One region of the Ruminococcus sp. NK3A76 genome, then DNA from elsewhere that is predicted to be linked to it. Evidence: riboswitches for the same ligand, from Rfam matches in the RefSeq annotation. Region 1 holds a riboswitch; the other holds the start of a gene.
The links. A riboswitch is a leader RNA that binds a small molecule or an ion and turns the genes downstream of it on or off. The one in region 1 is predicted to bind cyclic di-GMP.
Positions count from the first base shown of each region.

Region 2: another riboswitch for cyclic di-GMP. It lies ahead of CD05_RS0100965 (hypothetical protein); the one in region 1 lies ahead of CD05_RS0109605 (leucine-rich repeat domain-containing protein).

Region 1 is NZ_JMMA01000002.1:2,059,234-2,065,121, reverse strand. Features, by position in the region: gene CD05_RS0109605 (leucine-rich repeat domain-containing protein) at 156-2,945, opposite strand; cyclic di-GMP riboswitch class I at 3,041-3,122, opposite strand; gene CD05_RS0109600 (hypothetical protein) at 3,290-4,801, opposite strand; gene CD05_RS0109595 (hypothetical protein) at 4,870-5,520, opposite strand.
Region 2 is NZ_JMMA01000002.1:168,356-175,060, forward strand. Features, by position in the region: gene CD05_RS0100930 (GNAT family N-acetyltransferase) at 1-19, opposite strand, end outside; gene CD05_RS16910 (GNAT family N-acetyltransferase) at 26-457, opposite strand; gene CD05_RS0100940 (hypothetical protein) at 454-864, opposite strand; gene CD05_RS0100945 (acyltransferase family protein) at 1,134-1,751, opposite strand; gene CD05_RS0100950 (hypothetical protein) at 1,854-2,072, shown strand; gene CD05_RS0100955 (MBL fold metallo-hydrolase) at 2,111-2,926, shown strand; cyclic di-GMP riboswitch class I at 3,121-3,204, shown strand; gene CD05_RS0100965 (hypothetical protein) at 3,492-4,262, shown strand; gene CD05_RS0100970 (hypothetical protein) at 4,346-4,639, shown strand; gene CD05_RS19320 (anti-sigma factor antagonist) at 4,778-5,968, shown strand; gene CD05_RS0100980 (glycoside hydrolase family 3 protein) at 5,989-6,705, shown strand, end outside.

The sequences.
Region 1 (5,888 bases):
CAAGAATTAACAATTTCACGTGTCAAATATCATCAAAATGAATAAAACAGTACTGTTTGAATTGTATATGATGCCAATACAGTATTATACAAAGAAAGAGCTTGACACTTCAAAAGTGCCAAGCCCTTCTATATTGGGTGGTTATATGAAATGATCTACTTTATCTTAACCTTCTTTACTGCTGAGTAACCGCTGTAATACTTAGTACCACTAACAGTCTTATAGCTGCGTACCTTGACATAATAAGTCTTGCCCTTTGTGAGCTTGCTTATTGTCTTTGATGTACCACTTGCGTTTACTGATTTGGTAGTCGCCTTAGTAAACTTGCTAGAAGTCGAGTAGGTTATCTGATAACCCGTTACGCCTGATACCTTGCTATATGTGGCTTTCAGCTGCTTAGTCTTAGGACTTGTTACTGATTTGAGCGTAGTCTTTTTCGGGTTGATCTTGAAGGTCGCCTTTGCTGTACCTGTGTATGCGCCTTTACCTGTTATCGTGACTGTTGCAGTACCCATTGCCTTATTGTTCTTGTACGATACTGTGTAGTCTGTACCCGATTTGAGCGTCTTGCTGCCGAGCTTTACAACAGGCTTCTGAGTTATAGCCTTTCCTGTGTATGTCTTATTCGACAGGCCTGTTATCTTCGCCTTAGCTATACTTGTTCTTGTCAGCTTAGTCTTGATATTATCCTTGTAGCTGTTACCGCATACTGAGCAGGTGTGAAGGGTATAGCCCTGTGCATCGTAGGTGGGCTTTACTACCTTTTCGGTGTACTTATGACCTGTTGCCTTTATTGTTTCGGTATAGCTGTCACCACACGAGCAGGTGTAGGTCTTCACGCCGTTCTTTGTGCAGGTTGCAGTTGTTGTTACCTTTGAGGTGTAGGAGTGGGTGTGTGTCTCTTGTAAGACTACATATTCTATTTCATTTTCAATTGCATATTTTTCAGCTTCACTATCTTTATAGCAGTAGATAATAAAATCAGTAATCTTTTTAGCCTCATAAGTCTTTTCATCTGTATAAAAACCTATTGATCTATAATCAATATAATCTACACTTTTGGGTATGGTTAGTTTTTTGAGATTATTACATCCAGTGAAAGAATAACTAAACAAACACTTTGTTGATTCAGGTATAACAAATTCTTGAAGACTGCTGCAATTATATAGACTTATCCCAGAAACATCAGAACCTATTGGTATTACTATACTTTTTAGTTTAGAACAACCACTTAAATTCAATTCACCATTAATCTTTGTACTCTTGGGGATATCTATTTTCTCAAGCTTTTGAAATGTCACATCATTTAATACTAAACCGTCAATTACCGCATTTTCAGGAAATACGATTTCTGTGATACTGTTATATCGATCTTTAGAAAACTTATCACCAACGTAAAAAGCGTTCCTTTGGATTTCAACAACGTTTTTCGGTATTATCATCTTACCCGTTAAATAATAATCTTTCCCAATTTCATTGCCACTGTTGTCATATAATTCATGATCACTACAGTCTGCAAGAAGCAGTATATTATTAACAATCAGGTAAGGATTATCCTTTGTATGATATAATGCCCATTTTTTGTATAATTCCGTTCCCATCAATGCATTATATCCTATCTTCTTTACAGTTTTTGGTATAGTTGCATTTGTGCACTTAGGAGATGTAAGATAATAGTATGTACCGTTTTCATATTGTATTTGTTCTACATAAACACTTAATCCGTATAATTCTCTATACCAACTGATAAAAACATCTGTACCCATTATTATTGAAAAATCAGACTTACTGATTCTTTCTCTAACGTCTTTACCGGGTCTAAAAGCATAGTCACCTATTTCCTTAACTGTACTTGGAATTGTAAGGCTATCTATATTCGCACAAAGTAATAGTTTAGTGACATCTATATCATACAACGCATTATTAACGGCAGTATAATACTTATTGCCCTTTTCAACCGTTATTGTTTTTATTGCATTACAAGATAAAAATGGATTTCTATCAATAAAGATATCATTTATTTGGCTTGAAATTTCAACATTTTCAATTTCAGGGGGGATATATAATATATGAGTTTTATCTTTATTATATACCATACCCTTTAATGATGAATAATATGGATTATCTTTTGAAATATTAATAGCTTTTATCCTATTTTCGACTCCATAATACTGTTCAAATTGAGGAAAATAGTCTTTATCTAAAGAATAACAATAGCCGCTCCCAATGTTTATTGTATCAACATTGAAATCCGAAAAAGCATATTGACCAATCTGCGTAACACTATCAGGAATATTAATAGTTTTAGCGTGTTTATAAATGAATTCATGTGTTTCATCAATATAATCATAACTGAAACACCAGTCACTTATAGATACTGTTCCAGATCTTACATTTATAATTCCATTACTAGGCACATCACCTTTATAACTTATTGCGACATTACCAAAGTAGATTACACCATCCTTTTGATTCTTATACCACTTTGTTGAGTTAATACCTGAATAAGGAATATTAATATAAATGATACCTGTGTTTTCCGTTTCAATATCAGCAAGATTGATACAATTGTCAAATATATGCTTGCCCATACCGCCAGCAATATGATTAACAGTTTTGGGAAAAGAGATTTTTTTAATGCTTTCTCGCTTTTCATCAGGTATTAATGTACTACTGACTCCAATAACATTTACGCCATTGATTTTTTCCGGAATAATTATTTCAGTTCCTGATCCAATATATTCATTAATAGTAATGAATGGATCAATGTTTTCATCATATTCATCTATATAAAGTGTGTACTTAAAATCACCATATATTAGTGTTTCTTCAACTGCATTTGCCTCAATATAAGACCCCAATGACACAGCCCCCTCCGGCAGTACCGCCGCACCGCTGAGCGCAAACCCAAGCGCTGTTACTAACGCCAGTATCCTTTTTTTCATAAAATCACCCTTTCATTTTTCCTTTACAAACCACAAAAAGGCAATGCACACACAACGCATTGCCTTGTAATAACAGATATTGTCAGGATTCTTGTTCTGGCAACCGGCTGTCATACCTTTTGGCTTAGACCCTTAGCTTTGCGTCGCTGCCTTTCGGCAGGTTTGCCCATTTATTACAATTTAATTATACCACACCCCATATTTAGTTGTCAAGAATTAACAATTTCAAAAGTCAAATATCGTTATATTTAATAAAACCATAGCCATTGAATTGTGTATGATGCTATAACATATAAAATGCGCCCCCGTTCCCACCATTACAGGTAAGAACAGGGGCGTTTCTTTTATACTCTAACGTCCTTAATAAGCCTATCCAGCAGCTTCTCATTCATCATAAGAATATGACACATCCTATGCGAATCCAAATCATCAAATGGCATACCAAATATACCAATATACTTTGCAATATATTCATCATCTGCAAATTTAGTAAGTATCTTCTCCGCAAGCTCCTCCGGCAAAGCATAGTATTTGCCGAGATATTTGCATATATACGCAAGCCTGTTGTCAGACTTTTTTAGCGAGCCCGATATAGCATCACGCCCCAGCTTTTCAGCAGTTCTTACAAATTCAAGCATTCTGTTCCACAACGTAGGCTCGACAGTTTTATTATCATCCCATAAATACATAAAGCGTAAATCCTGTATATCATATTGCTTTGAAGCAATCTTATCGCTTAAATCAAATACCTGCTTATATAACTCCTCGATCTTTGAATTACTGCAGTTGGAAAGCGCCTTGTCAAACATATCCCTCACGCTATAACTCGGGAATGCATATATAAACTTAGCCATAAGCTCTTTATGCGGTATATATGCATTAATTATATATCTGCTATATCCTGAAACCTTAGCCATAAATCGTGCAAGCATCATATCTATATCGTCGGGTATATCATCATATTCGCTTTTTTCAGAAAAGCTATATATTGTTTTATCCCGGATATGTATTTGCCCGAGTATAAGTTTATTTATAAAATCCTGCAAGGACTTATTTCCCGTATAATTGCTTTTATATACCTCAAACAGCCCCTCCAGCGATAACTGCCTTTCAAGCCACTCTTTAACGACTATATCCAGAGGCCAAGACTTTATTTTATCCGTATAATAACGTATAAAATACTCTTCCGGGAATTTATTATGTATAAAGCCGATATATTTGTTATCTGTCCACCCATTATAAATGGTATAAAAGCGTTCAAATAACTTATATTCCGTATATCCCTCATTTATAAGCAAAGAATAAAGCCTTTCGTGGTCGTACTGTATAGGCAGATCTATATGTCTTCCCAAGACTTTCTCCGCCAGCTCGCAGGCTTTCACACATTGGGCGTGCGTTATATCCCCGTGAACTATAGCCGCTTCGGGGAAATCGTTTGATATAACGCACGCTATAGATAACAAAATCATATGCGGATTGTTGCCCTGCGTTTTACTGCCGAAATACATTTTAAACATATCGTCTATATTGGTCTTCCCGACAGTCTTTCGGTTATATAATAGCTCAAGCGCCGGGTTATTTATATTTATATCCTTTGCCGTATAGTGCGATATATCTCTGTATAGGCTATATTTTTCAATACACTTGCCGGCAACCATATCGCCAGTCGCACTCCAACAGCCGTCCTTTTCGACAGCTGGAACAACACAAGGTATTTTATATCCATTTATATATTTATATTCACACTCGGCAAGCTGTCCGTATTTGACAAGCTTAAGTGTATCCTCGTATGTTTTCTCCCAAGCCTCTTTGTTTATTTTTGTTGGCGCAATTTCGCCAAAAATATATATTCCCATATATTTATAACTCCTTCCATTTTAAAATATAATTTTGAGGGGCATATTTCAGCCCCTCGATTATAAGTTTACGAATCAAGATAACACTCGATTATATCTTTATTTATCTTGACATCTTCCTCGCTGACCTTAGTCGTTAGCTTTATTCCGTTCCTGCTCTTGGCGTGCGATATATAATTATAAAACTCGCCGTCGTATTTTGTGATAGGACTAAACTCAATACTGTCAAATCTCACCCCTCGGCTCATTCTATACGATATCATATCCGCAGGAATTATAGGCAGCTGCGAGAACTCGGCAGTGTCTTTCATTATAATTTCCTCTTCAAGAAGCTCATTAAGTATATAATCGGGCTTATATTTATGCCAAGTGACAGCCCTGACCTTAACGACTTCATCGTTTAGGCTTATATGCGCCTCTCCAGTATATAGCCCGGATATATAGCCAATATCTCCACGCATATAGCTGCCGTTTATATCGTCATCTATAAACATAACCCTTTGCCCCATATATAAGCAGAGATTCGGGTAAGTCGGCATATCCTCCTCGTAGAAGTTGCCTTTTATTTCACCCTCATATTCAGACTTATATTTCTTTGATTTATCGTAGCATTCCAAAGAATATTCGTAAGCCTTATGAGTTGACATCACCAGCTTTATAGGATCCTCGCTCTCTTTGCAGTTGGCGTTCAGCCAGTTTATAACGGACTTATCTCCCATACGCAGTGCCTCGAGCTTATCTTCAAATTCCGAATCCAGCCGCTTCTTGCGCATGTCGATTTCGGTGAAGTTAAAGCATTCCCACTCAAACGCCTGAATAGGGGATGAATAAAAGTTTCTGCCCAGGCCTATATAACTTAAAACATCGCCTACGATTATAAGGCGAGGGAAGCGGCTGCACATTCTTTTAAGAATATATAGACTTCCAAAGTCACTTTGAGACATTGAATCAATATCGTATATTATAATTACATCTGCAATCTCCAGACACTTGCGCTCCTTTTCGCCTTTAGTTTCCTCCTGACCTGACAGCAGCGTATATATATCCGGACAGCCACGCCTTGCCGCTTCGCTCTCTATAACCGAAG
Region 2 (6,705 bases), 1.9 Mb from region 1:
TTCTTGCTTCTCTTACCATGTGCGCTCACTCGCTTTCTGTTATCAGGTCTTTTCTGTAGCCTGTCTGATGATAGCCCTCTACCTCATACTTGTCTTCGAGCACGGCAAACCTTTCATACCCGTGCTTCTCGTAAAAGACAGGGTTTATCCTGCCGGCTGTCCATAGATATATGTGCTCCATGCCGATATCTGCTGCTTTTTGCTCTATCATCACAAGCAGCCTGCTGCCAAGCCCACGCCGCCGGTGCGAGCTTTCTATCCACAGGTCGGTGAGATAAAACCATTTGTGCTCGGTTATCCCCGAAACGTAGCCGATGACCTCGCCGCCTTCTTCCAATACATACTGATACCTATCGGTCTTTCTTTGCGGCACGCCGTCGGCTTGCTCTATCCTGCGGAAGTCGTCATAGATAAAGTCGAGCTCCTTTTTTGTTATCTCTCTGTCTGTGATGTTCATGGCTTAGCTCCTTGTTGTGTTGAAGTGCTTTTTCTGCCTGCCGGCTTTGTCCCGAGCAGCAGGTACAGCACAGGTATGTGAATGCATATCTCGCATGAGATGAGCGTTGCGGCATATGCCGGCAGCAGCGGCAGTAAAAACATAAGCGCCGTATTGCCGCCAAGGCTGTCGTACAAGATATACTGGAAAAGGACTATCCATATATAATGCAGTATGTAAAAAAGAAACGAGCGCTGCACCATGTATCTTGTCACTGTGTTCTCCCTGTCAAAGCGTGCCTTTGCAAGCCCTGTGACTGCAAGCAGCATCAGCCATTCTGCAAGCGTGCGTGTAAGCGTGTTTGCTGCCATTACCGCCGCTGTATCCTGGTCACACCACAGGAAAAGGTATGTGTTGAGCACGCTCACGCAAAGCCCTGCGCATAGCATCGGCCGCCTGTGAGTCGACAGATTACCGATAACGTCATCGTCCGAGAAAATGTGATACCCAAGCATGAAAAGATAAAGGCAACACCGCCGGGCCACCGGCGGATACCTTTGCACGCCATCCACTTGCAAATTTTCCGTCATATTACCCAAATTTACCTTGAAATATGTTAGTATTCCTGCGGTAAATTTAGCCAATCTGACGAAAAATTTGACTGCGTGTCTGACGTACAATGGCCCAGCGGTGTTGCCTAAAGGTATTCAAGTATGCTCTTGCCGCCGATAGACAGCAGCTCGTGGAATACTATGATTGGCAACCCGGCAAGCAGTATCATCACGGTCGGGTGTCTGCTGCTTTTTAAGACGGCTGTGTTTATCCTTTTTTGCAGCCCTGATGTGGCAATGAAAAGGCAGGATATCACAAACAGATATGCCAGAAACCATAGATGCCCGACAGAAAACCCACCGTCAGCACCTGTCATGTCCGTGAGCTTTGTGAAGAACACTTTGTAATGCAAGACAAACGAGCCGCTATATCCGCAGTTGAAGCGGTCGGCAAGGTATGTCATTACCGGCATTATCATCAATGTTCCGATAGTAAGAGGTATAAGCAGCTTTGTGACACGCTCTTTTATGTATTCGGCGGCCGTCCTCCTGCATAATGAATACTTAGTGCTCACCCCAGCCAGCAAAAACAGCAGCGGCATAAGAAAAGGGCTTTGAAAAACGACTATGCTGATAACGGCACGGCTGCCATGCAGGGTGATGTAGTTGGGCTCGCCCCATGTGTTGAATGCCATAGCTGCGTGGTATATTATAAGAACGCTTATAGCGCTCCACCTGATATTGTCAATGTAGTGCTTTCGCATTTTCGGGTTCACCCCCCATGGTCTTATTATATCAGACAGGCTATTAAAAGTCAATTGACTGATTGCAGGCCTTGTGGTATAATAAGATAGCGAGGTGCAGCTATGAACAAACACAAAACAGTAATGTATAACGGAATGGAATGTACGCTGTATGACAGCTATCTTGGCATAGACAGCGGACCTGTCGTAAGGATAAACAGTCCACAGGATACCGACAAGGCCTATGCACTCGGCTTTGAGTGTGTAGGGTTCCCTGACGAGTTGGTAAAGCCTGTCACAGCGGAGGAATACGAGCAGCTTGTTATGACCGGGAGCTGTTGAATACCTGTAAAGGCAAGCCGAAAAAGGAGGTGCATCGTATGCGCTCAAAAACGATAACAGAGCTTAAATATTCAAACACCAACACATATCTTATCACCGGCAAGAAAGGCAGCCTGCTTTTTGACACAGGCTGGGCAGGGACTTTCCCTTTGCTTTGCCGGGCGCTTGGCGAGAAAAAGCTGAGGCTGCAGGATATTGACTGCCTGCTGATATCGCACTTTCACCCCGACCATATGGGCATAGCGCAGCAGATAGCAGACAGCGGCGTGACTATAGCAGTCGCAGATGTGCAGCAAGGCTTTTTGCACAGCAGCGACCATGTATTTGAAAAGGAGAACAACACACAGTTTATCCCGATAGACGACAGCAAAGTGAGGGTGATAACAATTGATACCAGCCGCAGCTTTCTTAGCGGGCTCGGCATCGACGGCGAGCTGATACACACCCCCGGCCACAGCGACGACAGCATATCGCTATGGCTCAAAAGTGAGTGTGCGCTGTTTGTGGGTGATCTAAACCCTCTCTACGAGCTTGAGGTGCACAAGGGCACGCAGATAGAGCAAAGCTGGAACACGCTGCTTGCACTTGAGCCGAAGACAGTTTACTACGGCCATGCAAAGCCTGCACAGCCTGACAGTCGGGCGGCTCAGAAGCCCGGACTTTCCGGCAAGGATACATACGCACTTGTCAAAAGGATAACCAAGATGGTAGACAAGGGATATACTGCCGAGGATATAGAGCAAAAGACCGGGGCGGATAGGGTGTTCATTCAGGACGTTGCGAGAATGTATCTGACACATCAGAACGTAAGCGTTCAGGGCATTCTTGACAGGATAGAGATAAAGGGAAGATAAAACATCACCTGGCAGGAGATACCTGTCGGGTGTTGCCTTTATTATTCAGGACGGAGCAGGGATATGTCAAATGGTGGGAGAAACAATGTCATCATACACAATATATAGTCCCCTTATTTATCTAATGTGCCAATAATTAGTGATAAATGCCGCTTTCTATTGACAAGCGGACTCCTTAGTGGTATAATTTATGTATAGTAAATGGGCAAACCTGCCGAAAGGCAGCGACGCAAAGCCAAGGGTCTAACCTCGTATGAGTATGACAGCCGGTTGCCGGGGGCGTGAGCTTCTGTTATATGGCAATTATTGTTGGCAATGCGTTTATTTGTGACGTGTTGTCTTTTTTGTTTTTAGCTTCGTCAGAAAAGACAGCATGATATGCTTGAGGGTTTCCTCCTTTATCCCGATAAAGCGATTTTTCATATTACTACCCCTATAGAATAAGGGCTTGGCACCGGGATGTGTCAAGCCCCTATTTTCTTTTTGTGGTATTGCAGGTGCTTGAAGCGGCCGCAAAAATGTGGTATAATAGCAGCATAGTATAACAGATGCAGGAGTGAGCGATATGACAGAGCTTGAAATAATGAAGCGTGCAAAAATGTATCTTGACAGCCTTGCAATGGGTGTTGATCCTCTGACCGGGCAGCCTGTCAGGGAAGGAGACATCGTGAGAAACCAGCGTATATCAAAATGCCTGACGTATGTCTCGGGCGTGCTCGAAAGTGTTATCGAGGAAGGCGCTGAAAGAGAGAGGACAGTGCGCCTTCGCAGTGCCGATAAGGAGTATTTCTCGCTGACTGAGGAGCAGATAGACTCGCTGCAGCCGACAGTACAGCCGCTATCAGTCTCAAAGCTGGCAGCATATATAAACGAGCTTATCGACAGCGGAAGAATGCGCAAGCTCACAAGAACGGCCGTCGTCGCATGGCTTGTTGATGCAGGCTTTCTGAGCGAGGAGACAACTGACGCAGGACGGAAAATAACAAAGCCCACAGATGCAGGCCGTGAGATAGGCATATACGAATCAGAGCTTGAAGACGAGACGGGCAGGGTGATAAGGTATGTCACCTACAACAAAAGCGCACAGCAGTTTGTCTTTGATAATATCACCGCCATAGCCGAGGTCTGCCGACAGGAGGCTGACCTTAAGGAAGAACTTAAGCGCAGCAAGTATGAAAACCGGGGCAAGCCCTGGACGCAGGACGAGACTGAGAGCCTTCGTGTGATGTATGAATGCGGCATGAGCCTTAATGACATCTCGGCAGAGCTTCGCCGTACAAGGGCAGGCATCAGGGAGCGGCTCATCTTTATGGGGCTTATGAGCCGTGGGCAGTAAGGCGATGCGAAGGTGACATATGATAACAAACTCCTCCGGGTAAAATGTGAACGCCCGGGGCATGGCTGCGGAAAGTAGCTTGAATGGATCTCCAGAAGTTTGTCGATGCTATGTATTCGCCTACCTGTATAGTGTCTGTGGAAAAAACACCTGACGGCGGCTATGGCAGTATCTGTATCGCTGCTGTGAATAACAAATACGGCGAGATGATAGAAAAGCGTGTTAAGGACGAGCTCGGGGCAACAGATTGGGAGTTTGTGCCGGGGCTGCCCGCTCTCGCAGGACGATGCCGCAAGCCTTGTCGCAGGCGAGCAATAGCTTTTTTCCCCCCCTTGCTGCAATTGCCGGTGAGGGGGAGTTTTTATTCTTGCCAATAGGTCAAAATGATGAAAAACCCGGCGTTATTTTATTGTTAAGTACAATTGACAAAATGCCCTGTTTCTGCTATAATTAAAGTGATAAAGGCTGCCCTTATCATTTTTGATTCGCAGCCGGTATGAAATGGAGGTATCGCTATGGGAATGACAATAACACACACACTTGATAACGGGATACTGACTGTCAGCTTAGGCGGCAGGATAGATACTACAAACGCAGCAGAGGCCGAGGAGAAGGCGCTTGCGGCCGTGTCGCAGAGCGGTGCTTCAAAGCTGATACTTGATATGTCAGAGCTTGAATATATATCAAGCGCAGGCTTAAGAGTGCTCATGAAGCTGAGAAAGCTCTCAGACGAGCCGCCGCAGATGATAAACGTATCTTCTCAGATATATGACATACTCGAAACGACCGGCTTTACCGAGCTGTTTGAGGTGTCAAAGAAAAAGCGTGAGATAAGCGTTGACGGCTGCGAGATAATAGGCAAGGGCTTCTACGGCACTGTTTACAGGATAGATGATGAAACGGTGGTCAAGGTCTATGAATCGGCCGACAGCCTTGCTATGATACAGAATGAAAAGCGCCTTGCCAAAACAGCGCTTATAGCAGGCGTGCCTACTGCGATATCCTATGATATCGTCAAGGTCGGCAACAGCTACGGCTCGGTGTTCGAGCTGCTTAATGCGAGGACGCTCAACGACGTGCTGAGAGAAGACACCTCCAGAGTGGTGGAGATAACAAAGCAGTATGCGCAGTTTTTAAAGCTCGTCAACAGCCAAACTGTGCCTGAGGGCAGGCTCAACAGCTCGAAGCAGCAGTTTCTGGGCTACCTTGAAAGGATAAAGGACTGCCTGAGTTCGGATATGTACGAGCGCCTGAAAATGCTTCTTGACAGCGTGCCGGAGCAGCACAACGTCATTCACGGCGACGCTCAGATGAAAAACATTATGGTCGTAGACAATGATCCTATGCTCATTGATATGGACACCCTTTCTGAAGGGCACCCGATATTTGACCTGCAATCGGTTTATGTAACATACTTTGCGTTCGGTGAGGATTACCACCAAAACAGCATGGAATTCTTGGGTATGCCCCATGAGGTGGTAGAGCAGGTGTGGCAGAACTTCATAGGCTTCTACTTTGACACAGAGGACGATGCCCGCATAACAGAGCTGCGTGACAAGATAACGATAGCCGGCTGCGTGAGATTTCTGTTTTTGATAAACATAAACCCCGACTACCAGAGGGAGCTCTACGATATACGCACCAGGCATACGCTTGAGCGCCTTGAAAAGCTGATATACAAATACGACACACTGCTTTTTGACTGACCTTCTGAAAGGAGAACTAAATGTCTGAAATAATTCTTGACTGGAATAAATATCTTGATAAGGCCGCAGAGGTCTGCGCCGAGGGCGCAGTGCTGCTAAGAAACGAGGGCGGCGTGTTGCCGATCTCACGCAATGACAGGATAGCAGTCTTTGGGCGGATACAGTTAAATTACTATAAGAGCGGCACAGGCTCGGGCGGCATGGTGAATGTTTCCAAGGTCACAGGCGTTGTTGATGGGCTCAAAGAGCTCGGCGCAAAGATAGATGATGAGCTGCTTGAAACATACAAGGCCTGGGTCGGTGACAACCCCTTTGAGCTCGGCGAGGTGTGGGGCGGTGAGCCCTGGTCGCAAAAGGAGATGCCGCTTTCGGACGAGCTTGTGAGCGCAGCCGCAGACCGCTCGGATATAGCTGTAGTCATCATCGGCAGAACAGCCGGCGAGGAGCAGGACAACACGGCAGACGAGGGCTCTTTCCTGCTATCAAAGGGCGAGCGTGATATGCTTAAAACCGTCAGAAAGCACTTTGCCAAGGTGGCAGTGCTCCTTAATGTCGGCAATACTATAGATATGAGCTTTGTTGACGACTTCTCGCCCGATGCTGTGATGTATATCTGGCAGGGCGGTATGACAGGCGGCCTGGGCGCTGCAAAGGTGCTTCTCGGTGACGTTTCTCCGAGCGGCAGGCTCCCTGACACCGTCGCATACAGCATCACAGACCACCCGTCTGATAAATTC